Regions from separate parts of the Serratia ureilytica genome, predicted to be linked through region 1. Evidence: predicted binding sites of a transcription regulator. Region 1 holds the regulator's gene; each other region holds the start of a gene.
The links. The regulator CRP, encoded in region 1, controls carbon source genes, mostly activating them, when cyclic AMP is high. The targets are predictions, from matches to a motif close to ATGTGANNNNNNTCACAT.
Positions count from the first base shown of each region.

Region 1 (7,790 bases):
AAAATCTTCCAACAGCTCAACATTCGCGCCGCCGAGCTGGAGGGCGACAGCTTCCACCGCTACACCCGGCCGGAAATGGACGCGGCGATCCGCAAGGCGCGCGATCTGGGCAGACACATCAGCTATTTCGGCCCCGAGGCCAACGACTTCGGTCTGCTGCAGCAGAGCTTTATCGAGTACGGCAAAAATGGCACCGGCCGTTCGCGCAAGTACCTGCACACCTACGACGAAGCGGTACCCTACAATCAGGTGCCGGGCACCTTCACCCCGTGGGAGCCGCTGCCGGCGCCGACCGACGTGCTGTTCTACGAGGGGCTGCACGGCGGTGTGGTCACCGAACACCATGACGTGGCTAGCCACGTCGATCTGCTGGTCGGCGTGGTGCCGATCGTCAACCTGGAGTGGATACAGAAGCTGATCCGCGATACCGGCGAACGCGGCCACTCCCGCGAGGCGGTGATGGACTCGGTGGTGCGTTCGATGGAAGACTACATCAACTACATCACGCCGCAGTTCTCGCGCACCCACATCAACTTCCAGCGCGTACCGACGGTGGATACTTCCAACCCGTTCGCCGCCAAAGCCATTCCCTCACTGGATGAAAGCTTCGTGGTGATCCACTTCCGCGGGCTGGATCAGATTGACTTCCCCTATTTGCTGGCGATGCTGCAGGGCTCGTTTATCTCGCACATCAATACGTTAGTGGTGCCGGGCGGCAAGATGGGGCTGGCGATGGAGCTGATCATGGCGCCGCTGGTGCAGCGGCTGCTGGAAGGCAAGAAGATCGAATAAACGCGTTGAGCGCGGCGGCGGGCCGCGCTCCGTCTCGATTACGCCGGCTGGCGGATCTCGAAGCTGTGGGTCACCGTGGCGGCCTTGTTGAGCATCAGCGCCACCGAGCAGTACTTCTCCGCCGACAGGTTCACCGCTCGCTCTACGATTTTGTCGGTCAGATCCTGGCCGGTGACGATGAAGTGCAGGTTGATATGGGTGAACAACCGCGGGGCTTCTGCACGGCGCTCGGAGGTCAGCTTCACCTCGCAGTCGCGCACGTCGTTGCGCCCTTTTTGCAGGATGGACACCACGTCGATCGCGCTGCAGCCGCCCACCGACATCAGCACCATTTCCATCGGGCTGGGCGCTTTATCGCCGGCGTTGCCGTCCATCAGCACCTGGTGGCCGGAGGCCGATTCACCCAAAAACGTTAACCCTTCCACCCACTTAACTCTTGCCTGCATTCTCGTCACTCCGGTTGATTTCTTAAAATCAGAGTACGCTTTCGCATAGAAACAGGCAACGTAACCTGATGCTAATCATGCTGAAGCGAGACAACACGAGACACCCGCCTTACTCTGTGCTACAAACAGAGCCGCAATAAATCTTTCCGGGACACTGAATTTCAGGGAAACGCCCAGAGAAAGGCTCCTTTACCGGTATGTTAACAGAATGTAGCTTGCAGCGCTTACGGCAAGTTAATATGCTAGAGCGACAGCGTATTTTTATGACACGCCTCAAAACTTGCCGGTAGCCCTCGCTCATAACTGCGGCTACAGGCGGGTTTTACAGGGAACTCTGACCCCTGTGACACAAGGCAGCGATAACAACAGAGGATAACAGCGAATGGTTCTCGGCAAACCGCAAACAGACCCTACTCTCGAATGGTTCCTGTCTCATTGCCATATCCACAAATATCCATCGAAGAGTACGCTGATTCACCAAGGTGAAAAGGCCGAAACGCTTTACTACATCGTGAAAGGCTCCGTCGCGGTGCTGATCAAGGATGAAGAAGGTAAAGAGATGATCCTGTCCTACCTCAACCAGGGGGATTTCATCGGCGAGCTCGGATTGTTCGAAGAAGGCCAGGAGCGCAGCGCCTGGGTTCGCGCGAAAACCGCCTGTGAAGTGGCCGAAATTTCCTACAAGAAATTCCGCCAGCTGATCCAGGTGAACCCGGACATCCTGATGCGTCTGTCCGCCCAAATGGCGAGCCGCCTGCAGGTCACCTCCGAAAAAGTGGGCAACCTCGCCTTCCTGGACGTTACCGGCCGCATCGCGCAAACCCTGCTGAATCTGGCGAAGCAACCCGACGCCATGACTCACCCGGACGGCATGCAGATCAAGATCACCCGTCAGGAGATCGGCCAGATCGTCGGCTGCTCGCGTGAAACCGTTGGCCGTATTCTGAAAATGCTGGAAGATCAAAACCTGATTTCCGCCCACGGCAAAACCATTGTCGTCTACGGCACCCGTTAATCCCTGAAAAAACGGCGCAGTCTGCGCCGTTTTTTTGTCTGCTCTCTGCCATGTGGCGCCGCCTGATCTACCACCCGGAAATCAACTACGCACTGCGACAAACGCTGGTGTTGTGCCTGCCGGTGCTGTTCGGCCTGCTGATAGGCCAGCTGCAGCTCGGCCTGATGTTCTCCCTCGTGCCCGCCTGCTGCAATATCGCCGGGCTGGATACGCCGCATAAGCGCTTCTTTAAACGACTGATCGTCGGCGGTTCGCTGTTCGCCTTCAGCAGCGTGCTGCTGCAACAGGCCCTGCTGTGGCACGTGCCGCTGCCGGCGCTGATGCTGGGCCTGGCGCTGCTGCTCGGCGTCACCGGCGAAATCAGCCCGCTGCACGCCCGGCTGTTGCCGGCGGCGCTGGTGGCCGCCATCTTCGCCCTCAGCACGGCCGGCACGGTGCCTATCTGGCAGGCGCCGCTGCTGTACGCGATCGGCACCGCCTGGTATGGCTTATTCACCTGGTTCTGGTTCAAGCTGTGGAAAGAGCAGCCGATGCGCGAGACGCTGAGCCAGCTCTATCTGGAACTGGCGGACTATTTCGAAGCCAAATACTCGCTGCTGACCCAGCACACCGATCCGCAGACCGCGCTGCCGCCGCTGCTGGTGCGCCAGCAAAAGGTGATGGACCTGATCAGCCTGTTGTACCAACAGCTTAATTTCCTGCCGCACGCCAACAATCTCGAGCAAAAGCGCCTGCAGCGCGCCTTTCAGGTGGCGATGGACCTGCAGGAGCACATCACCGTCAGCCTGCATCTGCCGGAAGAGGTGCAAAAACTGGTGGAGCAGAGCCAGGCCGAAGCGATCATTCGCCGCAATGCTCAGGTGATCGCCGGCCGGCTGCGCGTGGTGGCGCACGATATTCTCTATCATCAATATTCGAAGCGCTTCTCCATGACCCACGAGCTGGCGGCGCTGGAAAAAATGGCGGCGCAGCATCCCGATAATCCGGTCGGCCAGTTTTGTTATTACCACTTCAGCCGCATCGCCCGCCTGCTGCGCACCCAGCATCCGCTGTACCGCCGCGACCTGATGCCCGGCCAGCACCGCCTGCCGTTTTGGCCGGCGCTGGTCAGCTATCTGTCGTTCAAATCCACCGCCCTGCGCAACGCCGCGCGGCTGGGCGTAACGCTGGCGGTCGGCAGCAGCCTGGGTGCGGTATTCAACCTGCCGAAGCCTTACTGGATCCTGCTCACCATCATGCTGGTGAGCCAAAACGGGTATAACGCCACCCGGGTGCGTATTCAGCACCGTGCGCTGGGCACGATTGCCGGGCTATTGCTGGCAGCCGGGCTGCTGCAGCTGCAGTTGCCGGAGGGAGAAACGCTGAGCATCATGCTGGTGATCACGCTGCTGGCCTACCTGGTTTCGCGCAAGAACTACGGGCTGTCGGTGATTGGCTTTACGGTCACGGCGGTTTACACCCTGCAGCTGCTGGCGCTGAACGGCTCGCATTTTCTGGTACCGCGCCTGATCGATACGCTGATCGGCTGCGTGCTGGCGTTCGGCGGCACCATTTGGCTGTGGCCGCAGTGGCAAAGCGGGCTGCTGCGCAAGAATGCCCATCAGGCGCTGGAGAACGATCAAGCCGCGCTGCGGCTGATGCTGAAGCAACCGGAACCGGACGCCACCGCGTTGGCCTATACCCGCATGCAGGTCAACCAGGCACACAACGCGCTGTTCACCTCGCTCAATCAGGCGATGCAAGAGCCGGGGTTCGCGTCAAACTATCTGGCGGACATGCGGCTGTGGGTCACTCACAGCCAGTTCATCGTCGAACACCTGAACGCCATGACCATTCTGGCACGCGAGCACTACATGCTGACGCCGAAACTGGCGGAAGAGTATCTGCAGACCTGTGAAATCGCGCTGCAAAGCTGCCAGCAGCGGTTGGAATACGACGGCCCGAGCAGCGGCAACAGCGGCATCATGCAGCCGCCGGATCTGCATCCGGACATGCCCGTTACCGAGATGGAGCGCCATCTGCGGCGCATTTTGTCGCACCTGAGCGTGATGCACACCATTTCGTCGCTGGCCTGGCGCCAGCGCCCGCACCACGGCATCTGGCTCAAGCGCAAACTGCGCGATCAATAAGGGCGCGGCATGCCGCGCCCCGTTATATGCCGCGCGGGCTTCAGGCGTTGATCACATCCTGCACCGCCAGCTCGAACAGCGCCATGCCGGCCTCGATATCCTGCAGCTCCACCACCAGCGACGGCGCGAAACGGATCACGTTCGGCCCGGCATTGAGGATCATCAACCCACGCGCGGCGGCGGCGGTGAGGAAGTCGCGCGCCCTGCCGTGATAATGCGGCGTCAGCTCGGCGCCAATCAGCAGCCCCATGCCGCGAATCGCGGTGAAAATACCGTATTTATCGCCGATATGCTGCAAAACCTGCACATACAGCGCATGACGCTGCTCAATGCCACTCAGCACCTCCGGCGTATTGATCACGTCCAGCGCCGCCTCCGCCACCGCGCAGGCCAGCGGGTTGCCGCCGTAGGTGGTGCCGTGGGTGCCCACCTGCATCACCGACGCAATGTCTTCGGTGGTCAGCATGGCGCTGACCGGGAAACCGCCGCCCAGCGCCTTGGCGGTGGTGAGAATGTCCGGCGTCACGCCATAATGCATATAGGCGAACAGTTTGCCGCTGCGCCCCATGCCGCTTTGCACTTCGTCGAACACCAGCAGCGCCTGATGTTGGTCGCACAGTTTGCGCACGCCTTTAAGGAAGTCGGCGTCGACCGGCGTAATGCCGCCCTCGCCCTGAATCGGCTCCATCACCACCGCGCAGGTGTGGTCGTCCATCACCGCTTTCACCGCCGCCAGATCGTTGAACGGCACGTGCACGATGTCGGCCGGCTTCGGCCCGAACCCGTCGGAATATTTGGCCTGCCCGCCCACCGACACGGTGAACAGCGTGCGGCCGTGAAACGCGTTATAGAAGGCGATGATTTTGGTTTTATAGGGGCTGTGGCGGGTGATAGCGTAATGACGCGCCAGTTTGAACGCCGCCTCGTTGGCCTCTGCGCCGGAGTTGGCGAAGAACACCCGATCGGCGAAGGTGGCGTCGATCAATTTGCTCGCCAGGCGCAGCGCCGGTTCATTGGTGAAGACGTTGCTGGTATGCCACAAGGTTTCGCCCTGGCGTTTGAGCGCCTCGACCAGCGCCGGATGGCAGTGCCCCAGCGCCGTCACCGCGATGCCGCCGGAAAAATCGATGTACTCTTTTCCCTGCTGATCCCAGACCCGGCTGCCTTGGCCGCGCACCGGCACAAACTGGGCGGGTGCATAAACAGGCAGGATCACCTGGTCAAAGGTGCTGCGGCTCACTGCGGATTTGTCAGTCATTTTCGGCTCCACCCTGAAGGTTTTTCAGCGCTATCGCGATGTTATAATGAAAATGTAATCACGAAATATGCATAAAAAAACACTAAAGCGCAAATGCAAAACGCCTGACGGGCGAAAAAAATGCGAAGGGATTAACGCCTGAGAAAATTGTCCAACAGCTGATGGCCCTGCTCGCTGAGCACGCTTTCCGGGTGGAACTGCACCCCTTCCAGCGCCAGCGTGCGGTGGCGGATACCCATGATCTCGTCGCGCACGCCGTCGCGTTCGCTCCAGGCGGTCACTTCAAAGCAATCCGGCAGCGTATCGGCTTTCAGCACCAACGAATGGTAACGCGTCACGGTCAGCGGATCGCTCAGGCCGCGAAACACGCCGACGCCCAGATGGCGAATCGCCGAGGTTTTGCCGTGCATCACCGCGCGGGCGCGCACCACCTCGGCGCCGAACGCCTGCCCCAGCGCCTGGTGCCCCAGGCACACGCCGAGGATCGGCAGCTTGCCGGCGAAATGACGAATGGCGGCCAGCGAGATGCCCGCTTCGTTCGGGGTACAAGGGCCGGGGGAAATCACCAGATGCTGCGGCGCCAGCCGCTCGATATCGGCCAGCTGCAGCTCATCATTGCGCTTCACCACCACCTCGGCGCCCAACTCGCAGAAGTACTGGTAAAGGTTATAGGTAAAGGAGTCGTAGTTATCGATCAGCAGCAGCATGTTAGGTCCGGCAGAGAAAAACGCCGCCATAGTTTACTGATTTAACCCGCCGCTGCCGACGATAATTTCCGCTTACTTTTTACGGCCGCCGGTGATCGAGCCCAGTACGCCGCGCAGGATCTGCCGGCCGAGATCGCGCGCCATGCTCTTGGCGGCGGTCTGGACGATGCCGTCGCGTTTGCCGCCGCGCGGGCCGGTGGAACCGAACAGCAGCTCGTTCAATCCGTCCATCAGGCCGCCGCCCGTCTGTTGCTGCGCTTGCGCCTGCGGTTGCTGCCCCTGCTGCGCAGTGCCGACGGTGGCGAAGCCGCCCGACGACAGCTTCTCGTAGGCGGACTCGCGGTCAATCATGTCTTCATAGCGGCCATACAGCGGCGACTTGTTGATCGCGCTGTTCAGCCCTTCCGCGCCGAGCATGCCCATCTTGGATTCCGGCGCGATGACCATCGCCCGCTCCACCACGTTCGGCCGGCCCTTTTCGTCGAGGAATGACACCAGCGCTTCACCCACGCCCAGCTCGGTGATCGCCGTTTCGGCATCGAAGGCCGGATTGGCACGCAGGGTTTGCGCCGCCGTTTTCACCGCCTTCTGATCGCGCGGCGTAAAGGCGCGCAGCGCATGCTGTACGCGGTTGCCCAACTGGCCCAGCACGCTGTCCGGGATATCCAGCGGGTTCTGGGTGACGAAGTAAATGCCGACGCCTTTGGAGCGGATCAGGCGCACCACCTGTTCGATCTTGGTCAACAGCGCCGCCGGCGCGTCGTTGAACAGCAGGTGCGCTTCATCGAAGAAGAACACCAGCTTCGGCTGTTCAGGGTCGCCCACTTCCGGCAGATGTTCAAACAGCTCGGCCAGCAGCCACAGCAGGAACACTGAATACAGCTTCGGCTGATTGATCAGCTTGTCCGCCGCCAGCAGGTTGATCACGCCATGACCGTTGGCGTCGGTTTTCATCAGATCGTTGATGTCCAGCATCGGCTCGCCGAAGAACTGGTTGGCGCCCTGCTCTTCCAGCGTCAGCAACCCGCGCTGGATGGCGCCGATCGACGCGGCAGAGATGTTGCCGTACTGAGTCTGGAATTGTTTGGCGTTATCGCCGACGAACTGCACCATGGCGCGCAGGTCTTTCATGTCCAACAGCAGCAGCGCGTTGTCATCGGCGATTTTGAACACCAGTTGCAGCACGCCACTTTGCACCTCGTTCAGATCCAACAGGCGCCCCAGCAGCAGCGGCCCGAGATCGGAAATGGTGGCGCGGATCGGGTGGCCCTTTTCGCCGTAAATATCCCACGGGATAATGGTGCAGGCCTGCGGCTGCCAGTCGGTGACGCCAATCGCTGCCAGGCGCGCCTGCAGCTTCTCGGAAGGCACGCCCTCGGCGCCGATGCCGGAAAGATCGCCCTTCACGTCCGACAGGAACACCGGCACGCCGATGCGCGAGAA
Region 1 covers NZ_CP071320.1:306,612-314,401, reverse strand. The annotation lists gene J0X03_RS01415 (phosphoribulokinase) at 1-792, shown strand, start outside; gene J0X03_RS01410 (OsmC family protein) at 831-1,238, opposite strand; gene crp (cAMP-activated global transcriptional regulator CRP) at 1,621-2,253, shown strand; gene J0X03_RS01400 (YccS/YhfK family putative transporter) at 2,304-4,382, shown strand; gene argD (bifunctional acetylornithine/succinyldiaminopimelate transaminase) at 4,423-5,640, opposite strand; gene J0X03_RS01390 (aminodeoxychorismate synthase component II) at 5,772-6,347, opposite strand; gene J0X03_RS01385 (helicase HerA-like domain-containing protein) at 6,420-7,790, opposite strand, start outside.

Region 2 (7,790 bases), 810 kb from region 1:
CCTTGGATGCGACGATCACTTCGGGGGCATCCACTTCACCCTGCAGCAACAGATCCTGATTGTGCGCGCGGAACAGGATCGCCAATGCGATCGCCGCCAACATCAGCAACAGGGTAAACAGCGTCTTTTTTTTCATTATGTCAGCTCCCGGAACGGTAAGCGGCGGGCGGGGATAATCATTTCCATGTCTCAAATTGCTCCAAAAAACACCATTGCACTCATGAGGATATCACAAGCACATATCTCCTCTTTTATAACTATAAATTGGATTATGCTTTTAACACTAAAAAGCATCTTTTTTTCGGCCTTTTAGTATGCAGACTCCTGCAATCGCCCTTTAAGCGATCCACTCTCTGATGGACGATGTCATGACTGAACACACTGCCGTACCGCTTTCGGTACTGGATTTATCGCCAATCCCGCAAGGGGCCAAGGCGCGCGACGCTTTCCACTGTTCGCTGGATTTGGCGCAGCACGCCGAACGCTGGGGCTACCAACGCTACTGGCTGGCCGAGCACCACAACATGACCGGCATCGGCAGCGCCGCCACCTCGGTGCTGCTGGGCTATCTGGCCGCCGGCACCCAGAGCATTCGCCTCGGCTCCGGCGGCGTGATGCTGCCGAACCATGCGCCGCTGGTGATCGCCGAACAATTCGGCACGCTGGAGTCGCTCTACCCGGGGCGCATCGATTTGGGGTTGGGCCGCGCGCCCGGCACCGATCAGCGCACCATGATGGCGCTGCGCCGCCACCTGTCCGGCGACGTGGATACCTTCCCGCGCGACGTGCAGGAACTGCAAAACTACTTCTGCGATGCGCAGCCCGGGCAACCGGTGCAGGCGGTGCCGGGCCAGGGGCTGCATGTGCCGCTCTGGCTGCTCGGTTCCAGCCTCTACAGCGCACAGCTGGCGGCGCAGCTCGGCCTGCCGTTCGCCTTCGCTTCGCACTTCGCCCCGGATATGCTGTTCCAGGCGCTGCAGCTGTACCGCGAGAACTTCAAACCGTCCAAACAGCTGGCGCAGCCGCACGCCATGGTCTGCGTCAACGTGATCGCCGCCGACAGCGACCGCGATGCGCGCTTCCTGTTCAGCTCGATGCAGCAGCAGTTCATCAATCTGCGCCGCGGTGCGCCCGGCCCGCTGCCGCCGCCGGTGGATAACATTCACGCGTTGTGGACCGCCGGCGAGCAATACGGCGTCGAGCAGGCGCTGCGGATGTCGATCGTCGGCGATGAAAAAACGGTGCGCCACGGGCTGCAAACGCTGCTGCGTGAAACCGATGCCGACGAGATCATGGTCAACGGCCAGATTTTCGATCATCAGGCGCGGCTGCGTTCGTTCGAGCTCGTCGCCGGCGTGAAGGGCGACATCGTGAAGGGCTAAAAAGCGAAAAGGCGGTGGGAACCCCACCGCCTTGGCGTTAACGCTGGATCAGGTAGCGAATGGTCGGCCCGTCCTGCTGGATATCCAGCACCTTGTAGCCGTGGTTGCGCGCATCGAGCGGGATGTTGTTGATCGACTGCGGGCAATCGCTGATCACCTCCAGGATCTCCCCCGGCTTCAGCTGCGGCATCGCCTCCAGCGTCGCCACCGCCGGGTACGGGCAAGGCTCGCCCAGCATGTCCAGCCGGTAGTCCGGCACTATCGTTGTCGCTTTCATGGCATGCTCCTCAAATTCACCACCTGCGCCTCAGGCCGGGCGCGGAAAAAGCGTTTCTCCCACCACAGCATGGCGGCGAAGGCCAGCGCCAGCAGCAGGTAAGTCACCAGCAGGCCGCCGATCGGGCCGAAGGTATCGAGCAGGTTGATCTTGTCGTAGTCGGTCGCCAGCGCCGGCGCCAGGTCGTCCCAGTAATAGGCCAGCAGCGTAGCGCCGATGATGTTGCCCAGCCCCACCCACCAGTAGTGCACCTGCCCTTCCACGGCGCGGTACATCCAACCGGTCTCGCAGCCGCCGGCCAGCACGATGCCGAAGCCGAACAGCAAACCGCCCAGCACCGCATTCGGGCCGGCCCACATGATCTTCGGCGCCACGCCGAGCTGCACGTAGCTGAAGATGCCGATGGCGCTCACCGCCATGCCGATGATGATGGCTTTCGCCATGTGAGTGCGGCCGGTGATCCACAGATCGCGGAACGCCGAAGTGAAGCAGATCTGCGCGCGTTCGATCAGCAGGCCAAAGCCGATGCCGAACAGCATGGCGATGCCGAGCTTCGGCGCATCGAACAGCGTCCACAGCGACCAGGCCACCGCCAGGCCGAAGACGGCCATGCCCAGCCGGAAGCGGCGGCGCGCCTGCTCAGGCTTCTGCGTCAGCGGCGCGGCGGCCTTCACCTTTTGCAATTTGACCGGGATGCGGAACATCGGCAGCAGCGTGAATTTGGCGCCGAAGTAAGAGCCGGCGGCGGTCGCCAGCGCGAAAAACCAGGCGTGCAACGAGAACTGAGGAATGCCGGTGAAGAAGGCCGCCAGGTTACAACCCATCGCCAGGCGCGCACCGAAACCGGCGATGATGCCGCCCAGCAGCGCCTGCACGATGCGAATGCGATGCTGCGGTTGACGCAGCTTGATGTTGTTGGCCCACAGCGCGGCGGCGATACAGCCGGCGAACATGCCGATGATCATGCGCCCGTCGATGCGCTCCAGCGGCGTGCCCTGCAAACCGATCACCTTGAAATAGCCCCACTGCTCAGGGTGCAGACCGAACCACTGCAGCACATGGCCACCCCAGCGCGTGAATTCGCCGGTCACCGCCCAGAAGGTGCCGGTCATGCCGAAGTAGTAGGTAGAGAGGATCCCGGCGGCGATCACCGCCGGCAGCGGCGCCCAAAAGCGCACCAGGTATTGAGATTTGAACTGCTGCCAACTCATGGCATCTCCCGTGCATATCATCCGTAAGAAAAAACCTTATGAATGATACGCCATTCAGGGGCGTTTGACGGCAATTTTCAGGCATAAAAAAACCAGCCCGCAGGCTGGTTTTTCAGAGCGCTCACCGCGAACGGAGAATCGGCGATTACGCGTCGCCGAAACGACGACGTGGTGCCGCCGGTGCGCCGTCATCACGGCGTGGCGCCGGCTTGCCGTCACGGTTGTAGTTACCGCCACGACGCTCGCCGCCGTTACCGCCTTCACGACGTTCGCCGAAGGAACGACGTGGGCCGCCTTCGCGACGTTCGCCGTTGAACGGACGACCGTTGCCGCGACGCTCGCCGCCGTTGCCGCCGTCACGACGCTCGCGACGTTCGAACGGCTGTGCATCGCCCAGCAGCTGCATGTTCATCGGCTTGTTCAGGATGCGAGTGCGAGTGAAGTGATTCAGGATCTCGCCCGGCATGCCTTTTGGCAGCTCGATGGTGGAGTGGGAAGCGAACAGCTTGATGTTGCCGATGTAACGGCTGCTGATGTCGCCTTCGTTAGCGATAGCGCCAACGATATGACGGACTTCTACGCCATCGTCACGGCCCACTTCGATGCGGTACAGCTGCATTTCGCCAACGTCACGACGTTCGCGACGCGGACGATCGCCGTCACGGCTGTCGCGGCTGTCACGACGGTCGCCGCGGCGATCGTCACGGTCGTTGAACTCACGACGCTGACGCGGCTTGAAGACCGGATCCGGTGGCAGGATCAGCGGACGTTCGCCCTGAGCCATTTTCAGCAGCGCTGCGGCCAGGGTTTCCATATCCAGCTCTTCTTCCGGCTGCAGTTTGGTCAGCAGCGCGCGGTACAGATCCAGATCGCTGCTTTCCAGCTGCTGCTGAACTTTCGCGGCGAACTTGGCCAGACGACGCTCGCCCAGCAGTTCTGCGTTCGGCAGCTCCACTTCCGGGATGGTCAGCTTCATGGTGCGTTCGATGTTGCGCAGCAGGCGGCGTTCGCGGTTTTCCACGAACAGCAGCGCGCGGCCGGCGCGGCCCGCACGACCGGTACGGCCGATACGGTGAACGTAAGACTCGGAGTCCATCGGGATGTCGTAGTTGACAACCAGGCTGATGCGCTCAACGTCCAGGCCACGGGCCGCAACGTCGGTCGCGATCAGGATATCCAGACGACCGTCTTTCAGACGCTCCAGAGTCTGCTCACGCAGCGCCTGATTCATGTCGCCGTTAAGCGCGGCGCTGCTGTAACCGCTGCGCTCCAGCGCTTCGGCCACTTCCAGGGTCGCGTTCTTGGTACGGACGAAGATGATCGCCGCGTCAAAGTCTTCGGCTTCCAGGAAACGCACCAGCGCTTCGTTTTTACGCATGCCGTAGACCGACCAGTAGCTCTGGCTAATGTCCGGACGGGTGGTCACGCTGGATTGGATGCGCACTTCCTGCGGCTCTTTCATGAAGCGGCGGGTAATGCGACGGATCGCTTCCGGCATGGTGGCGGAGAACAGCGCGGTCTGATGTTCAGCCGGGATCTCAGCCATGATGGTTTCTACGTCTTCGATAAAGCCCATGCGCAGCATTTCGTCGGCTTCATCCAGCACCAGACCGCTCAGGTTGGAGAGGTTCAGGGTGCCGCGCTTCAGGTGGTCCAGCAGGCGGCCTGGGGTACCCACAACGATTTGCGGGCCCTGGCGCAGAGCGCGCAGCTGCACGTCGTAACGCTGGCCGCCGTACAGGGCTACCACGTTAACGCCGTTCATGTGTTTGGAGAAATCGGTCATCGCTTCGGCAACCTGAACCGCCAGTTCGCGGGTCGGTGCCAGCACCAGGATCTGAGGTGCTTTCAGGTCTGCCTGCAGGTTGTGCAGCAGCGGCAGCGAGAACGCTGCAGTTTTACCACTACCGGTCTGTGCCATGCCCAGCACGTCGCGGCCGTTCAACAGGTGAGGAATACACTCAGCCTGGATCGGAGATGGTTTTTCATAGCCCAGATCGTTCAGGGCGGAAATGATTGGAGCAGACAGCCCCAGATCAGCAAAAGAGGTTTCAAACTCAGTCGTCATGTACACGTGCCTCATTAATAATGGCAGCCAGTCTACATAACTCGTCGAGAAAATTTTCAGTCATTTTCATTGAAAAGTGTGAACCGGCTCAAATTAGATTATAAAACGAACAAAAAAGCCCTCGCCCGTTAAGGCGATAACTTTGGTTAAAAACCAATGTTCATCAGGCTGATAGGTGTTCGTCAGCTATTGCTGGTCCGATTCCGATAGGTCGTCTTGCTCTTGGCCCAAAAGCGCCAATTCCAACAATGCATAGCGGTGCTCAACGAAGTTGTGAACGTTGTTAGACACCGTCAGTTTGAACAGCGCCGAAGCGGTGTCCTTGTCCCCCAGACTCAGGTAGTGTTTACCCAAATAGAAGTCAGTTTCACTGAGATGCTCAGCGAGCGAAGTGTTATCCGTTGCATCTGCCTTGAGGCGTTCCATCAGCGTTTTTTCGCTGATCTTGCCCAGGTAGAATTCGACAATATTCCATCCCCATTGCCCTCTGTCCGCTTTGTCATAGCGCTGCTGAAGCGCTACCTCGGCCTTCTTGGGATCGATTTCTCTCTCCACCAGATACAGCCATAACGAACGGAAGGGATCGTTTGGGTCGTCTTGATAAAACGCCTGCAGATCATCCTGCGCCAACGGGAAGCGGCCGCCATAATACAGTGCGATGCCCCGGTTTAAACGCGCGTAATTGTAAGTTGGATCAAGCTCTAGTACAGAATCAAACGCTTCATAGGCAGCATCAAAATTGCCTGCCTGCGTTAAGTAAATGCCCAGGTAGTTGAAAACTTCCGGCATGTCGGGACGTATCGCCAGCGCCTGCGAGAAATCATTGCGCGCTAATGCACGTAACCCGAGGCTATCATACAGCACACCGCGCTCATATAAAAGCTGTGCGCGTTCGTCATCCGTCAGTGCCCGGCTGGCAAGAATTTGTTCCATGCGCGCCAGGATCACTTCCTGCTGCAACGTTGGCTGCAACGGGATTGCCAAAACTTCGTCTTTACGCCAATCATGGTTGCTGCATCCTGCCAGCATGAGTGCTGTCGCAACGTAACACCAGCGCAAGAAAGGCTTCATTTCCCACTCCCGAAGACAAACATTGGATGAACGTCCTGTCCTCCGTTTGCTAAAACGCGGGCATCCTACCCGCGCGATACGAACAGCTCCCAACCCCGTGGCGGGGAGCTGTAAAACTATCTATACAGTTATTCTGCTTCAGGCGCAGGTGAACCTGCTTCCGGCGCCATCGCTTCTTTGATGCTCAGACGCACGCGGCCCTGACGGTCAACTTCCAGTACCTTAACCGGCACTTCCTGACCCATCTGCAGATAGTCGGTCACTTTCTCAACGCGCTTGTCGGCGATCTGAGAAATGTGCACCAGGCCTTCTTTACCACCGCCGATAGCGACGAATGCGCCGAAATCAACGATACGGGTCACTTTACCCTGGTAGATACGGCCCACTTCGATCTCTGCCGTGATCTCTTCGATGCGACGGATAGCGAATTTCGCTTTCTCACCGTCGGTCGCAGCGATTTTAACTGTACCATCATCTTCAATTTCGATGGTAGTGCCAGTCTCTTCGGTCAGCGCGCGGATAACGGAACCGCCCTTACCGATCACGTCTTTGATTTTATCCGGGTTGATGCGGATAGTATGAATACGCGGTGCGAATTCGGAGATATCGCCGCGCGGGGTGCTGATAGCCTGTTCCATTACGCCCAGGATGTGCAGACGCGCGCCCTTGGCCTGGTTCAGAGCCACCTGCATGATTTCGCGGGTGATGCCTTCGATTTTGATGTCCATCTGCAGCGCGGTGATACCGTCGCGGCTACCGGCCACTTTGAAGTCCATGTCGCCCAGGTGATCTTCGTCACCCAGAATGTCGGACAGAACCACATAGTTATCGGCTTCTTTCACCAGGCCCATCGCGATACCCGCAACGGCAGCCTTGATTGGCACACCGGCGTCCATCAGCGCCAGAGACGCGCCGCACACGGAAGCCATGGAAGAAGAACCGTTGGATTCGGTGATTTCAGACACCACGCGAACCGTGTACGGGAAATCTTCCGGTTTAGGCATCATAGCCAATACGCCGCGTTTCGCCAGGCGACCGTGACCGATTTCACGACGCTTAGGAGAACCGACCATGCCGGTTTCGCCTACGGAGTACGGAGGGAAGTTGTAGTGGAACAGGAAGCTGTCGGTCTTCTCGCCCATCAGCTCGTCCAGGTTCTGTGCGTCGCGCGCGGTGCCCAGGGTCGCGGTAACCAGCGCCTGAGTTTCGCCACGGGTGAACAGCGCGGAACCGTGGGTGCGCGGCAGTACGCCGGTGCGCACATCCAGGCCACGGATCATGTCTTTTTCACGGCCGTCGATACGCGGCTCGCCACGCAGTACACGGCTGCGCACCACGTTCTTCTCGACGGTGCCCAGGATGTCCTGGATTTCGCCGGCGTCCAGCGTTTCGTCCTGCGCCAGCAGGGTTTCAACCACGCTGTCTTTGATCGCGTCAACCTGAGCGTAACGCTCTTGTTTTTCGGTAATGTGGTAAGCGTCGCCCAGGCGAGCTTCGGCCAGTTCAGCCACGCGCGCGTGCAGCGCTTCGTTGACCGCAGGCGCCTGCCAATCCCACTTCGGCTTGCCGGCTTCGGCAACCAGCGCGTTGATGTTTTCGATAACCACTTGCTGCTGGTCGTGGCCGAACACCACGGCGCCCAGCATCTGATCTTCGCTCAGCACGTCAGCTTCGGATTCCACCATCAGCACCGCGCCGGCGGTACCGGCAACCACCAGATCCAGACGGCTTTCTTTCAGTTCGTCGGTCGTTGGGTTCAGTACGTACTGATCGTTGATGTA
Region 2 covers NZ_CP071320.1:4,597,939-4,605,728, forward strand. The annotation lists gene J0X03_RS21760 (HlyD family secretion protein) at 1-136, opposite strand, end outside; gene J0X03_RS21765 (luciferase-like monooxygenase) at 369-1,382, shown strand; gene yedF (sulfurtransferase-like selenium metabolism protein YedF) at 1,420-1,659, opposite strand; gene yedE (selenium metabolism membrane protein YedE/FdhT) at 1,656-2,870, opposite strand; gene J0X03_RS21780 (DEAD/DEAH family ATP-dependent RNA helicase) at 3,016-4,938, opposite strand; gene yrbN (protein YrbN) at 4,928-5,008, opposite strand; gene nlpI (lipoprotein NlpI) at 5,125-6,009, opposite strand; gene pnp (polyribonucleotide nucleotidyltransferase) at 6,138-7,790, opposite strand, start outside.
Region 2: yrbN (protein YrbN) is a predicted target of CRP. The motif match lies at 5,015-5,032, and genes of this name have one in related genera.

Region 3 (7,790 bases), 590 kb from region 1:
TCCGCGCCTATCTCTATCTGACGGTGCCGGAGTTCCTGTTGTTCACCGTGCTGACGCCATTGTACATCACGCTGATCTACGACTTGCTGAGCGGCCGGCGCCTGCGCTGGGGCTACGCCTTCAGCGCGCTGCTGGCGGTGCTGGGCGCGGCGATCATTCGCTATCACCAACTGAGCGAACACTTCTGGTGGGGGCTGTTGCTGGTGCAGGCGGCGAACATCAGCTTCGCCATCGGCATGGTCGGCTATAAGCGCCTGATGGAAGTGCACCCCTTGCCGCAGCACACCGCCTTTTCCTGGTTCTACCTGGGGGCGGCGGCGGTGGCGGTGGTGGCCTGGTTCCTGTGGGGCAATCCGCAGCAGCTGCCAACCACCAATCTGCAGTGGGGCGTGCTGATCTGGCTGGGCGTGGTGGCGTCGGGGTTGGGTTACTTCATGTGGAACTACGGCGCGACTCAGGTCGATGCGGGCACGCTCGGCATCATGAACAACATGCATGTGCCGGCCGGCTTGTTGGTCAACCTGGCCATTTGGCAGCAGCAGCCGCACTGGCCGAGCTTTATCCTCGGCGGGGCGGTGATCGTCGCTTCGCTGTGGGTGCACCGCCGCTGGGTGGCGCCGAAACAGCTCGGCTAAACGAGGGCCGGCAGTTTACACGCCGGCCGCCAACGCTTTGGCGCCGGTCGCGCCGGGGCGTGCGGCGTCGCGCACGAACGGCAGATGATCGCAGGCGTGCTGGCGGGCCGAGCGGATAAAGGCTTCGGTCACCGCCTGGCGCTGTTCGCCGTCGCGCACGGCGGCGTACAGGCGGCTCCACAGGCCGTCACCCAGGGTTTTGGTCACCACCAGCCCCTGCCGTTCGAAACTCTCCACCACCCAATGCGGCAGCGCCGCAATCCCCATCCGCGCCGAGACCATCTGGATCAGCAGCAGCGTGTTATCGACGTTCTTCAACGCCGGGTTGACGCCCGCCGGCTGCAGGAAATGCCGCCAGATATCCAGCCGCTGGCGCTGCACCGGGTAAATCAACAGCGTTTCATCGCTCAAGTCTTCCGGCTCGATGTGCGGCTTGCCGGCGAGCGGATGATCCGGCGCCAGCACCAGACGCACCTCAAAATCGAACATCGGCGAATAGTGCAGGCCGCTGCGCGGCAGGATATCCGACGTCATCACCAGATCCAGCTCGCCCTGTTGCAGGGCCGGCTGCGGATCGAAAGTGACGCCGGAGGTGAAGTCCATCACCACCTGCGGGAAACGCTGGCGGAAGTTGTCCAGCGCCGGCGTCAGCCACTGAATGCAGCTGTGGCATTCGATGGCGATGCGCAGCGTGGTTTGATGCGGCTCGTGGCAGGCCTGCAGCGCCTGCTGGATCTGCGGCAGCACCTGTTCCGCCAGCTGCAGCAGGATTTCGCCCTGGGCGGTGAAGCGCAGGGGCTGGCTCTTGCGCACGAACAGCTTGAAGCCCAGACGTTGCTCAAGATCGCTGAACTGGTGCGACAGGGCAGACTGCGTCTGATGAAGTTGGGCCGCCGCCCCCGCCAACGAACCGCTGTTGCGCAGAGCCTGCAGAGTCCGTAAATGTTTCAGTTCGATCATGAGAGTCCTTCACATTGACAGTGAATAAATTGCGCTTGTGGTTAATACAGTACCTGCTGATTATGGATGTGTAAACATCTGGACGGCTAAATGGGGAATATGACGATGGCAATCTTGAATCACACACTGGGTTTTCCTCGCGTTGGGCTACGACGTGAGCTGAAAAAAGCTCAGGAAAGCTACTGGGCCGGCAACTCAACGCAGGAAGAGCTGTTGGCGGTTGGCCGCGAGCTGCGCGCTCGTCATTGGCAGCAGCAACGGCAGGCCGGGGTGGATTTGGTGCCGGTCGGCGATTTCGCCTGGTACGATCATGTGTTGACCACCAGCCTGCTGCTGGGCAACGTGCCGGCGCGCCATCAGAATGCGGATGGCTCTATTGATCTGGACACGCTGTTCCGCATCGGCCGTGGCCGCGCACCGACCGGCGAGCCGGCGGCCGCGGCGGAAATGACCAAATGGTTTAACACCAACTATCACTACATGGTGCCCGAATTCCAGCAAGGCCAGCAGTTCAAGCTGGGCTGGACCCAACTGCTGGACGAAGTGGACGAAGCGCTGGCGCTGGGGCATCACATCAAGCCGGTGTTGCTTGGCCCAGTGACTTATCTGTGGTTGGGTAAAGTGAAGGGCGAGCCGTTCGACCGCCTGTCGCTGTTGAAAGAGATCCTGCCGGTTTACCAGCAGGTGCTGGCGGAGCTGGCGAAGCGCGGCGTCGAATGGGTGCAAATCGACGAACCTGCGCTGGTGCTGGAGCTGCCGCAAGCCTGGCTGGACGCCTTCAAACCGGCGTATGACGCGTTGCAGGGGCAGGTTAAGTTGCTGTTGACCACGTATTTCGACAGCGTCGGCCACAACCTCGACACCATTCGCACGCTGCCGGTGCAGGGGCTGCACGTCGATCTGGTCGCCGGCCATGACGATATCGCCGCGCTGAGCGCCGCATTGCCGCAAGACTGGCTGCTGTCGCTGGGCGTGATCAACGGCCGCAACGTTTGGCGCGCCGATCTGAGCCGCTGGTTCGAACGTCTGCAGCCGCTGGTGGGACAGCGCCCGCTGTGGATCGGCACCTCCTGTTCACTGCTGCACAGCCCGATCGATCTGAGCGTGGAAAGCCGTCTGGACGAAGAAGTGAAAAGCTGGTTCGCCTTCGCCCTGCAAAAATGCGCCGAGCTGGCGCTGTTGAGCTCGGCGCTGAACGCGCCTGACGCGACGAAACAGGCCGAGCTGGACGCCTACAGCGCGCCGATCCGCGCCCGTCGCCAGTCGAACCGCGTGCATAACCCACAGGTTGAGCGCCGTCTGGCCGCGATCACCGCGCAGGACTGCGAACGCCGCAGCGCGTACGCCGAGCGCGCTAGGGCGCAGCGCGAGCGTTTCAAGCTGCCGGCCTGGCCGACGACGACCATCGGTTCGTTCCCACAGACCACCGAAATCCGCGGCCTGCGTCTGGACTTCAAACAGGGCCGTTTGGACGGCAGCAACTACCGCACCAGCATCGGTGAGCACATCAAACAGGCGATCGTCGAGCAGGAGCGCCTCGGGTTGGACGTACTGGTGCACGGTGAAGCCGAGCGCAACGACATGGTGGAATATTTCGGTGAGAACCTCGACGGCTTCGTGTTTACCCAAAATGGTTGGGTGCAGAGCTACGGTTCCCGCTGCGTGAAGCCGCCGGTGATCATCGGTGACGTCAGCCGCCCGGAAGCCATTACCGTCGAATGGGCCAAATTCGCCCAGTCGTTGACCGACAAGCCGGTGAAAGGCATGTTGACCGGGCCGGTGACCATCCTGTGCTGGTCGTTCCCGCGTGAAGACGTGACCCGCGAAGTGATCGCCAAGCAGATTGCGCTGGCGCTGCGCGACGAGGTGGAGGATTTGGAAAAAGCCGGCATCGGCATCATTCAGATCGACGAACCTGCGCTGCGCGAGGGGCTGCCGCTGCGACAATCCGACTGGGCCGCCTACCTGAACTGGGCGGTGGACGCCTTCAAATTGAACGCCGCCGTGGCGCAGGATGACACCCAGATCCACACCCACATGTGTTACTGCGAGTTCAACGACATCATGGACTCCATCGCCGCGCTGGACGCCGACGTGATCACCATCGAGACCTCGCGTTCCGATATGGATCTGCTGGAAGCCTTCAAAGAGTTCGAATACCCGAACGAAATCGGGCCGGGCGTCTACGATATCCACTCGCCGAACGTGCCGAGCGTGGAATGGATCGAAGCGCTGCTGCGTAAAGCGGCGCAGAACATCCCGGCGGAACGCCTGTGGGTCAACCCCGATTGCGGCCTGAAAACTCGCGGTTGGCCTGAAACCCGGCAGTCGCTGGCCAACATGGTATTGGCGGCGCAGCGCCTGCGCGAGCACGCGTGATGCCGTGCGGCGGGTAAACCGCCGCAGATAGATTTACTGGTGTGATGATTGGGCGCTTCGGCGCCCTTTTTTATGCGAGGGGGATTACTTGACGCCGTGCTGGGCGAACCACGCCAGCATGCGCTGCCAGCCGTCTTCCGCCGCTTCGGCGTTGTAGCTGGGGCGATAGTCGGCGTTGAATGCGTGCCCGACGCCAGGATACACCACGATTTCGGCATCGGCGTTGGCGGCGCGGATCGCCTGACGCATGTTTTCCACCGTATCCAGCGGAATACCGCTGTCCTGCCCGCCATACAGCCCCAGCACTGGCGTTGACAAGTGCGTGGCGATATCGACCGGATGCTTCGGCGAATTCAGCGTTTTTTCACCCACCAGTTTGCCGTACCAGGCGACGGCCGCTTTTAACTGCGGGTTGTGCGCCGCGTACAGCCAGGTAATTCGGCCGCCCCAGCAAAAACCGGTGATCGCCAGCTTGCCGGCGTCGCCGCCGTGGCGGATAGCCCAGTGCGCGGCGTGATCCAGATCCGACAGCACCTGACGATCCGGCACCTTGGTCACCAGCTGCTGGAACAGCTCGCCGATATCGGTGTAGTCGTTGGCGTCGCCCTGGCGGAAATAGAGCTCGGGAGCAATCGCCAGATAGCCCTGTTTGGCCAGACGGCGGCACAGATCCTGAATATGTTCATGGACGCCGAAGATTTCCTGCACCACCAGCACGATGGGGAAGGGGCCGTTGTGGTCGGCGGGTTTGGCGACGTAGGCCGGCAGCGCGTCTCCCTGGGAAGGAATAGTCGTTTGCCCGGCGTGAATGCCCTGTTCATCGGTGATAATCGCGGAGGCGGCTACCGGCGCGGCGGCCGGGGCGAATCCTCCCTGAGCCTGTTCTAATGTCATCACATGTTCGGTTTTCATTGCGGTCTCCGTGCAATAGAAAAAAGCGCTGAGATTAACTATAGGAAAGATTACCCATTATTGGCGCCGCGTGGCGCACTTTCGGACAAGTCGATAAAAAACGGCTAATTATCTGGCTTTACGGCATTTTTAAGCGCTTTTTATCATGTTATTACGCGTTTTGGCCCGCGTAAGTGCCATAAGGTGCGTTAGAGGGCTTTTTTGTCCCTAAGCAACCGATAAGATGGGGGTATTTCGAATTGATGAGCTAAATAGTTTCAGTCGGCAACCAACAGGCAGGGAGCGGCAAGGTTTGTCGGCTAGACTGAGGTTTAGCGGTACGTTCTGGATGCCTTGCAGTGCTTTTTTTGTGATAAAAATCACAAAAAATATGTAGCATGTAATTTGTTTCTCTTTTCATAGTGACTATCGTCACGAAATTAAGCGGCGATTTTCAGTAGAGTGCTTTTTTGTTCCTCCCAATAAACATGATCCATGAGGAGTCTCGTATGTCTCAGTCTGATGTTTTTCATCTCGGCCTCACCAAGAACGATTTACAAGGGGCCCAGCTTGCCATCGTGCCGGGCGATCCGCAGCGCGTAGAGAAAATTGCCAAGCTGATGGAAAATCCGGTGCATCTGGCCTCCCATCGTGAATTCACCACCTGGCGCGCAGAGCTGGATGGCAAGGCGGTGATCGTCTGCTCCACCGGCATCGGCGGCCCGTCTACCTCTATCGCCGTGGAAGAGCTGGCGCAGCTGGGCATCCGCACCTTCCTGCGCATCGGCACCACCGGCGCCATTCAGGCGAACATCAACGTCGGCGACGTGCTGGTCACCACGGCGGCGGTACGTCTCGACGGCGCCAGCCTGCACTTTGCGCCGATGGAGTTCCCGGCGGTCGCGGACTTCGCCTGTACCACCGCGCTGGTGGAAGCGGCCAAGGCCAGCGGCGCTACCACGCACATTGGTGTGACCGCCTCTTCCGATACCTTCTATCCGGGCCAGGAACGTTACGATACCTACTCTGGCCGCGTCGTTAGTCGTTTCAAAGGCTCGATGGAAGAGTGGCAGGCGATGGGCGTGATGAACTATGAAATGGAATCTGCCACGCTGCTGACCATGTGCGCCAGCCAGGGCCTGCGCGCCGGCATGGTGGCTGGGGTGATCGTCAACCGCACCCAGCAAGAGATCCCGAACGCCGAGACCATGAAAAACACCGAAAGCAAAGCGGTGCAGATCGTGGTGGACGCCGCCCGCCGTCTGCTGTAATCGCCTTCCCTCAACGGGCCGCCGACGCGGTCCGTTGAGATTGATGACAAACCTCATGCCATTGCCCGGTTTGCAGAAAGCAGCGGATAACAAACAGGGAAAATCAATTTATTGAGTTTCGGCTGATAACCACAAAGGAGGAAAAACCGCGTTTTTTCCTCCTTTGTCAACGGACTGAACGGGACGCCGACGCGGTCCGTTTTTCCATTCGCGGCTAATCTGTTACGGTGATACTCCTCAGCGCTGCGCCGATGGCTGCCGCGCGTTGTCAGAACAAAAACAACGAGGACGTTTATGACCGCCCAGATCCTGCTTCATCCTTCGCTTGCGCCGCTCGACGGCGGCATTAACTTCCGTGACTTCGGCGGCAACGGCGTGGCCGACGGGCGCCGCATCAAACGCGGCCTGCTGTTCCGCTCCGGTTCTCTCGAGCGGCTGACGGAAAACGACTGCACTTTCCTCGCTGGGGTGCCGGTGCGTTCGGTGCTGGACTACCGCGATGCCGACGAAGTGCAGGCCAAACCGGATATTCTGTGGAATGGCGCCGACTATCACCACGTGCCGGCCAACCCGCTGAGCAGCGAAGTCAACGCCAACCTGGAAAAGCTCACCAACGAAACGCTGGCCGCTTTCGACGCCCGGGCGTTCATGCTGGAGCTGTATCGCCGCCTGCCGTTCGGCAATGCGGCCTATCAGCGGTTGGCGCAGCTGTTGAGCAACCCCGGCGGCGGCGCAATCGTGCAACACTGCGCGGTCGGCAAGGATCGCACCGGGGTCGGTTCGGCGCTGGTGCTGTTCGCGCTGGGGGCCGACGAAGCGACGGTGCTGGAAGACTATCTGCTGACCGAAACCACGCTGGCCGCTTTCCGCGAGCAGATGCTGGATCAGCTGTCTATCAAGTTGAATGCGGCGGCGCTCGAGCAATTCGCCTACGTGCTCAGCGCGCGCGAGGAGTTCCTGATGACGGCGCTGGGCTGCATCCGCCAACAATACGGCTCCACCGACCGCTGGCTGGAAGCGGAATACGGCCTGGGCGCGGCCCAGCGCGAAGTGCTGCGGGCGTTCTACCTCGAGTAAATTGCCGCGTGTTTAGCCGGGGTTTAACTCGCCCCGGCTTATCCTAGGCGAACCATCGCGTATCAGGAGCCCCGCATTGAGCCTCAATGACGTTATCAACTGGGTCAGCGACGTCGTGCGTCAGCACGAAGGCTGGGCCATTCCCATCATCTTCTTCCTGGCGTTCGGCGAGTCGCTGGCGTTTTTGTCGCTGCTGCTGCCGGCCACGGTGATCCTGCTGGCGCTGGGCGCGCTGATCGGCGAAAGCGGCATCGCCTTTTGGCCGATTTGGGCCGCCGCCGCCGCCGGGGCGTTTTTCGGCGACTGGCTCTCGTACTGGATCGGCTACCACTATCAGGATCGGGTGGCCCATATGTGGCCGCTGTCGCGCAATCCGCAGCTGCTGGCGCGCGGCCACGCCTTCTTTGAGCGCTGGGGCGTGCTGGGCATTTTCATTGGCCGCTTCTTCGGCCCGCTGCGCGCCGTGGTGCCGCTGGTGGGGGGCATTTGCGGCATGCCGCAGCGCTACTTCCAGTTGGCCAACGTCACGTCGGCGATGATCTGGGCGTTCGGCATTCTGGCGCCGGGGGCGTTCGGC
Region 3 covers NZ_CP071320.1:4,820,051-4,827,840, reverse strand. The annotation lists gene J0X03_RS22850 (carboxylate/amino acid/amine transporter) at 1-635, shown strand, start outside; gene metR (HTH-type transcriptional regulator MetR) at 651-1,595, opposite strand; gene metE (5-methyltetrahydropteroyltriglutamate--homocysteine S-methyltransferase) at 1,686-3,974, shown strand; gene J0X03_RS22835 (dienelactone hydrolase family protein) at 4,059-4,886, opposite strand; gene udp (uridine phosphorylase) at 5,375-6,136, shown strand; gene J0X03_RS22825 (tyrosine-protein phosphatase) at 6,431-7,213, shown strand; gene J0X03_RS22820 (DedA family protein) at 7,290-7,790, shown strand, end outside.
Region 3: udp (uridine phosphorylase) is a predicted target of CRP. The motif match lies at 5,234-5,251, and genes of this name have one in related genera.

Region 4 (7,790 bases), 1.0 Mb from region 1:
GATCGATGAAAAAGACCAAATTTGCACACTCGCTGATGGCTGTTGTTTTGGGTTCTGCTTTGGTGAGCGGCACTGCGCTGGCCGAAGACAGTCTGCTCAACAAGGCGTCTAACGCCGCGGACAGTGCCGGTGCCAAAATCGATAGCTCCATGAAAAAAGTTGACGGTTACATGGATGACAGCGCGATAACGGCTAAAGTTAAAAGTGCATTGGTGGACGATAAGAGCATCAAAAGCACTGACATTTCGGTGAAAACCGAAAAAGGCACCGTGATCCTGAGCGGGTTTGTCGGCAGCCAGGCGCAGGCAGAGCATGCGGTTGCGGTTGCCGGCAAGGTGGAAGGCGTCAAAACCGTCAGCGACAAGCTGCACGTGAAAGATGAAGCCAACCAGTCGATCAAATCGTATGCCGGCGACACCGCCACCACCAGCGAGCTGAAAGCCAAGCTGCTGGCCGATGACATCGTGCCGTCGCGCAATGTGAAAGTGGAAACCACCGATGGCGTGGTGCAGCTTTCCGGTGAAGTGAAAACGCAGGCGCAGTCTGAGCGTGCCGAAAGCATCGCCAAGGCTATCGACGGCGTGAAAAGCGTGAAAAACGACCTGGTGGTCAAGCAGTAATCCCGCCATGGCGCCCGTAACAAGTAACAACAAGCCGCATCTGTCGGGCCGTCAAGGCGGCCCGACGTGTACCACCAAAAAAAGAAACTGATTTGCCGTCGATGTCCCGTTGTCGGGGCGGTAGACGGCAGCGAATTTTTTCACAATGGTAAGGAGAAGCTTATGTTTCGTTGGGGCATTATCTTTTTAGTCATCGCGCTTATCGCTGCGGCACTGGGGTTCGGTTCGCTGGCGGGCACCGCCGCCTGGGCCGCCAAAGTCGTGTTCGTTGTCGGCATCATCCTGTTCCTGGTCAGTCTGTTCACCGGCCGTCGGCGCCCTTAGCCGGCCGGCATTTTCCTGCAAACTGTAACAAAGCTTAATTCCTTTTCTCACGTCGGGGAGGGCCGGCCATGAACAGCGACATCATCGTCGGGCGCTGGAAACAACTGAAAGGTCAGGTATGGCAGGCTTGGGCCGAATGGTCCGGCAGCGATGGTGCCTGGTTGGCCGGCAGCAATGATTTCCTCGTCGGCGTGCTGCAAGAGGATTACGGAAGAGAGCGAGACGCGGTATCCTCGGAGAAAACGTCTCACTGAGGATGCCAAGTTGGGATACAGAATACCCATCACGCTCGGCAATATAGAACCGCTGGCGTCTAAACCTTTTCGACCAGGAAAAATGGCGTTGGTCTGCGAAGGCGGCGGCCAGCGCGGCATTTTCACCGCCGGCGTGCTGGACGAGTTTCAGCGCGCGGGCTTTAACCCTTTCGATCTGCTGATCGGCACATCGGCCGGCGCTCAGAATCTGTCTGCCTATATCTGCGGGCAGATGGGCTACGCGCGCCGGGTGATCACCCGTTACACCACTTCGGCACAGTTCTTCAATCCGCTGCGCTTCGTGCGCGGCGGGCATCTGATCGATCTCGATTGGCTGGTTGATACGGCGGCGGCGCAGATGCCGCTGGCGATGGACGTGGCGGAACAGCACTTTACCGACGGGCGCGAATTCCTGCTGTGCGCCTGCCGCAGCGACGATTTCGAACCGACCTATCTGCCGGCGCAGCGCGAACGCTGGCTGCCGGCCATCAAGGCGTCCAGCGCCATTCCCGGCTTCTACCGTCAGGGCGTGGAGTTGGACGGCGTCAGCTATCAGGACGGCGGCATCAGCGATGCGATCCCGGTGGAAGAGGCCTATCGCCGCGGCGCCGACACCATCGTGGTGATCCGCACCGTGCCTTCGCAAATGTACTACACCCCGCAGTGGATGAAGCGCATGGAGCATTGGCTGAGCGACAGCAGCCTGCAGCAGATGGTGCGCATCCTGCAGCATCACGAGCAAAGCTATCACCGCATCCAGCGCTTTATCGAAAAGCCGCCGGGCAAGCTGCGCATCTTCGAGATCTTCCCGCCGAAGCCGCTGGCCAGCAATGCGCTGGGCAGCCGATTGGGGGCGCTCAATCAGGATTATCACCTGGGGCGCCGCTGCGGCCGCTACTTCCTGGCCACCGTCGGCCAGTGGATGGCGCAGCAGGAGCCCGACGGCATGAAGGTGCGAAAAGCGTTGTCGCGCCGCCTGATCCAGCCGGAGAACGTCAGAATGCCTTCGCCGATCGTGACCGACATCGCCATGCCCACCGAGCGGGCGGCGCAGCCGGAGGCGGCGGTAGCGGCGCCGAAAATCATCCTGCCGGGCGATCTGCCGCCGGGTGAAGGGGGCGCGCTGTGAGTTACGCCTTTACCGACACCCACTGCCATTTCGATTTCCCGCCCTTTACCGGGCATGAGGCCGAGAGCCTGGCGCGGGCGGCAAGCGCCGACGTAAAGCGCATCATCGTCCCGACGGTCACCGCCGATCGCTTCGCGCGGGTGTTGCGGCTGGCGCAGGAGCATGCGCCGCTGTTCGCCGCACTGGGGCTGCACCCGCTGTATATCGCGCAGCATCATGAGCCGCAGTTGGAACAGTTGGCGGCGCTGCTGGCCGAACGGCCGCACAAGCTGGTGGCGGTGGGGGAGATCGGGCTCGATCTGTATATGGATAACCCACAGTTCGAGCGGCAGCACAGCGTGCTGCTGGCCCAACTGAAGCTGGCGAAACAGCATGACCTGCCGGTGATCCTGCATTCGCGCCGCACCCACGACCAACTGGCCGCCGCGCTGCGGCGCATGCAGCTGCCGCGCCGCGGCGTGGTGCACGGCTTTGCCGGCAGCCTGTCGCAGGCGCAGGCGTTTATCCGCCTCGGCTATTACATCGGCGTGGGCGGCACCATCACCTATGAGCGGGCGCAGAAAACGCGCGCCGTGATGGCGCAGCTGCCGCTTGAGGCGCTGCTGCTGGAGACCGATGCGCCGGACATGCCGCTGGCCGGCTATCAGGGGCAGCCGAACCGCCCCGAGCGCGCCGCCGAGGTGTTTCACGCGCTGTGTGAACTGCGGCCGGAACCGGCCGACGTGATAGCCGCCCACCTGCAACGCAATACCCAAGCGCTGTTCGCCATGCCGAATTGAGGTCTGCATAACGTGACTTGCGTCACGTTATAAGATTTTCATTTGCGTCTCGTTGTATACATTTGTGACATAAATCGGTGCGAGGGTGACCTCGCTCAGTATAATCCCCCCCGAAACTCTCCAATAGCAGACCTCTCTTCATGAGCAGGGATGTATTTTATTTTTTGCAACAGGGAAACTTTGCATGCAACTCATCATGAGTCTGGTCGGGATGGCGGTGCTGATCGCCATTGCGGTGCTGCTCTCCAGCAACCGTCAGGCCATCAAACTGCGCACCGTGGTGTGGGCGTTCATCATTCAGGTCGGTATCGGCGCGCTGGTGCTGTACGTGCCGCTGGGCCGCAGCATCCTCGGCAGTATGTCTAACGGCGTGGCAAATGTTATCGCTTACGGCAATCAGGGCATTTCGTTCATCTTCGGCGGGCTGGTTTCCGACAAGATGTTCGAGGTGTTCGGCGGCGGCGGCTTCGTGTTCGCGCTGCGCGTCCTGCCGGTGATCGTGTTCTTCTCCTCGCTGATTGCGGTGCTGTACTACCTCGGCATCATGCAGTTGGTGATCCGCGTGCTGGGCGGCGGCCTGCACAAGCTGCTGGGCACCTCGCGCACCGAATCGCTGTCGGCGACCGCCAACATTTTCGTCGGCCAGACCGAAGCGCCGCTGGTGGTGCGTCCGTATATCGCCACCATGAGCCAGTCAGAACTGTTCGCCGTGATGTGCGGCGGCCTGGCTTCGGTGGCCGGTTCGGTGCTGGCGGGATACGCGCAGATGGGCGTGCCGCTGGAATACCTGATCGCCGCGTCCTTCATGGCCGCGCCGGGCGGGCTGCTGTTCGCCAAGCTGATGGTGCCGGAAACCGAGCAGACCCACGATAAAGACGATGCGATGAAACTGATCGCCGAAGAGGATCGTCCTGCCAACGTGATCGATGCGGCGGCTTCCGGCGCGGCTTCCGGCATGCAGCTGGCGCTGAACGTCGGCGCGATGCTGCTGGCGTTTATCGCGCTGATCGCCTTGCTCAACGGCATTCTCGGCGGCATCGGCGGCTGGTTCGATTACCCGCAGCTGTCGCTCGAGCTGATCCTCGGCTGGGTGTTCTCGCCGATCGCCTTCCTGATTGGCGTGCCGTGGAGTGAAGCGATGACCGCCGGTTCGTTTATCGGCCAGAAGATCATCGTCAATGAGTTTGTCGCCTATATGAACTTCGGCGCCTATCTGCGCCCGGACGATGTGGTGGCGGCGGAAGGCCTGCAGGTGCTGTCAACGCACACCAAGGCGATCATCTCCTTTGCGCTGTGCGGTTTCGCCAACCTCTCCTCGGTGGCGATCCTGCTGGGCGGTTTGGGCAGCATGGCACCCAACCGTCGCCATGACATCGCGCGTTTCGGTCTGAAGGCCGTGGCGGCGGGCACGCTGTCCAACCTGATGAGTGCCACCATCGCCGGCTTCTTCCTGGCGCTGTAAGCCCTCGCTGAGCCCGCGTCGGCGCGACCGATCGCGGGACTCCGCCTATACTCTAAGCAACGCGGGTGCTTGCCGCATCCGCGATCTTCAGCCGCTTCTTTAGCGAATTTGTGAACGATATCGCGTTATTTTGTGATGTTCTTCACATATAATTCCGGTCTGTTACAGTGCTATTTCATATAGTGTGACGATGAACGCGAATCGCCCCCGGCATTCGTGTTCAAATAGCTATTACTGGCCGGCCGCAAGGCGGGTGGCCATGTGCGGTGAGAAGGATCTCAGTTGCCGCCGCGGGAACGCCGTTCCCCTGCGCTATCTTCATGGAACCAAGTCCGCTCGCCAACACCCAGGTACTCAGTTGGAGAGTTTTATGACCGAATTAACCGCAGCAGCGCAACGTGCGCTGAACTTGATGGATTTAACCACGCTGAACGATGATGACACCGACGAGAAAGTGATCGCCCTCTGTCGTCAGGCCAACACCCCGGCCGGCCACACGGCGGCCATCTGCATCTACCCGCGTTTTATCCCGGTGGCGCGTAAGGCGCTGCGCGAGCAAGGCACGCCGGACATCCGTATCGCCACCGTGACCAACTTCCCGCATGGCAACGACGATATCGACATCGCGCTGGCGGAAACCCGCGCGGCCATCGCCTATGGGGCGGATGAAGTGGACGTGGTGTTCCCTTACCGCGCGTTGATCGCCGGCAACGAACAGGTCGGTTTCGAGCTGGTGAAACAGTGCAAACAGGCTTGCCAGGCGGCCAACGTGCTGCTGAAAGTGATCATCGAAACCGGTGAGCTGAAGCAGGCCGATCTGATCCGCAAGGCGTCCGAGATCGCCATCAAGGCCGGCGCCGACTTTATCAAGACCTCCACCGGCAAGGTGCCGGTCAACGCCACCCTGGAGAGCGCCGAGCTGATGATGTCAGTGATCCGCGATATGGGCGTGGCGAAGACGGTGGGCTTCAAGCCGGCCGGCGGCGTGCGCACCGCGGAAGACGCGCTGCATTATCTGCAACTTGCCGATCGTATTCTGGGCGAAGGGTGGGCCGACGCGCGGCATTTCCGCTTTGGCGCTTCCAGCCTGCTGGCCAGCTTGCTGGCCGCGCTGGGCCACCAAACCCAGACCGCCGGCGGCGGCTACTGATCGATATCGTTGGCGGGCGCCAGGCGCGCCCGTCTGCACCGACTCTCGGCGACACAGGGGGATGCCTTGTTCCTGGCTCAAGAAATTATTCGTAAAAAACGCGACGGCCAGCCGTTAAGCGAAGCGGAAATCCGCTTTTTCATCAACGGCATTCGCGACAATGTGGTGTCGGAAGGGCAGATCGCCGCGCTGGCGATGACCATTTATTTCCATGACATGAGCATGCCGGAGCGCGTGGCGCTCACCATGGCGATGCGCGATTCCGGCACCGTGCTGGACTGGAAGAGTTTGGCGCTGAACGGCCCGATCGTCGACAAGCACTCGACCGGCGGCGTGGGCGACGTGACTTCGCTGATGCTCGGTCCGATGGTGGCGGCCTGCGGCGGCTATGTGCCGATGATCTCCGGCCGCGGCCTGGGGCATACCGGCGGCACGCTGGACAAACTGGAAGCCATTCCGGGCTTCAATATTTTCCCGGACGATAACGCCTTCCGCAAAATCATTCAGGACGTCGGCGTGGCGATCATCGGCCAGACCAGCTCGCTGGCGCCGGCGGACAAGCGTTTTTACGCCACCCGCGATATCACCGCCACCGTGGATTCTATCCCGCTGATCACCGCCTCCATTCTGGCCAAGAAGCTGGCGGAAGGGTTGGATGCGCTGGTGATGGACGTGAAGGTCGGCTCCGGCGCCTTTATGCCGACCTATGCCCTGTCGCAAGATTTGGCGCAGGCGATCGTCGGCGTGGCCAACGGCGCGGGCTGCAAGACCACCGCGCTGCTGACCGACATGAATCAGGTGCTGGCTTCCAGCGCCGGCAACGCGGTGGAAGTGCGCGAAGCGGTGCGCTTCCTGACCGGCGAATACCGCAACCCGCGCCTGCTGGAAGTGACGCTGGCGCTGAGCGTAGAGATGCTGTTGTCCGGCGGCCTGGCGCAAGATGAGGCCGACGCGCGCGCCAAGCTGCAGGCGGTGCTGGATAACGGCAAGGCGGCGGAGGTGTTTGGCCGCATGGTGGCGGCGCAGCAGGGTCCGATAGACTTCGTCGAACGCTACGATAGCTATCTGCCGGCGGCAACGCTGAGCAAGCCGGTGTATGCTGAAAAGCCGGGCATCATCAGCGCCATGGATACCCGCGCGCTGGGCATGGCGGTGGTGTCGTTGGGCGGCGGCCGCCGTCGGGCGAGCGACGCCATCGATTACAGCGTCGGCCTGACCGAGATGGCGCGCCTGGGCGATACGGCGGATTCCCAGCAGCCGCTGGCGATGATCCACGCCAACGATGAAGAGAGCTGGCAGCAGGCGGCCGATGCGGTGCGCAGCGCAATGACGCTGAGCGATAAGGCGCCGGAGGCGACGCCGGTGGTGTATAAGCGCATCACTCAAGCGTGATGACCCTCGTCTTTCAAGCCGTAGCGTTGTTGGCTACACGCGTGCACCCCAGTCACTTACTTGAGTAAGCTCCTGGGATACACGCGCTAGCCGCCTAGCTACAACTTGAAATCCATTGGGTATAAATTTAGAGAATAAGGGCGATTGCAGTTTTGCGGTCGCAATAGCGTGAGAACACGCAGGAGAGCACAGATGAAACGCACATTTATTATGGTATTGGACTCCTTCGGCATCGGCGCCAGCGAAGACGCCGAACGTTTTGGCGATCAGGGTTCCGACACTCTGGGCCACATCGCCGAGGTTTGCGCGCGCGGTGAGGCCAACGTGGGCCGTCAGGGCCCGCTGACGCTGCCTAACCTGAGCCGTCTGGGCCTCGGCAAAGCGGCGGAAGAGTCGACCGGCAACTTCCCGCAGGGGCTGGATCGCAACGCCGACATCATCGGCGCCTACGGCTACGCCAGCGAGCTCTCTTCCGGTAAAGACACGCCGTCTGGCCACTGGGAAATCGCCGGCGTGCCGGTGCTGTTCGACTGGGGCTACTTCAAGGACGAGCACAACAGCTTCCCGCAGGCGCTGCTGGATAAGCTGGTGGAGCGCGCCAATCTGCCGGGCTACCTGGGCAACTGCCACTCATCCGGCACCGTGATCCTCGATCAGTTGGGTGAAGAGCACATGAAAAC
Region 4 covers NZ_CP071320.1:4,412,629-4,420,418, reverse strand. The annotation lists gene osmY (molecular chaperone OsmY) at 6-620, shown strand; gene J0X03_RS20900 (DUF1328 domain-containing protein) at 783-944, shown strand; gene J0X03_RS20895 (CsbD family protein) at 1,013-1,198, shown strand; gene J0X03_RS20890 (patatin-like phospholipase family protein) at 1,209-2,327, shown strand; gene J0X03_RS20885 (TatD family hydrolase) at 2,324-3,106, shown strand; gene J0X03_RS20880 (NupC/NupG family nucleoside CNT transporter) at 3,291-4,568, shown strand; gene deoC (deoxyribose-phosphate aldolase) at 4,939-5,718, shown strand; gene deoA (thymidine phosphorylase) at 5,785-7,110, shown strand; gene deoB (phosphopentomutase) at 7,303-7,790, shown strand, end outside.
Region 4: deoC (deoxyribose-phosphate aldolase) is a predicted target of CRP. The motif match lies at 4,699-4,716, and genes of this name have one in related genera.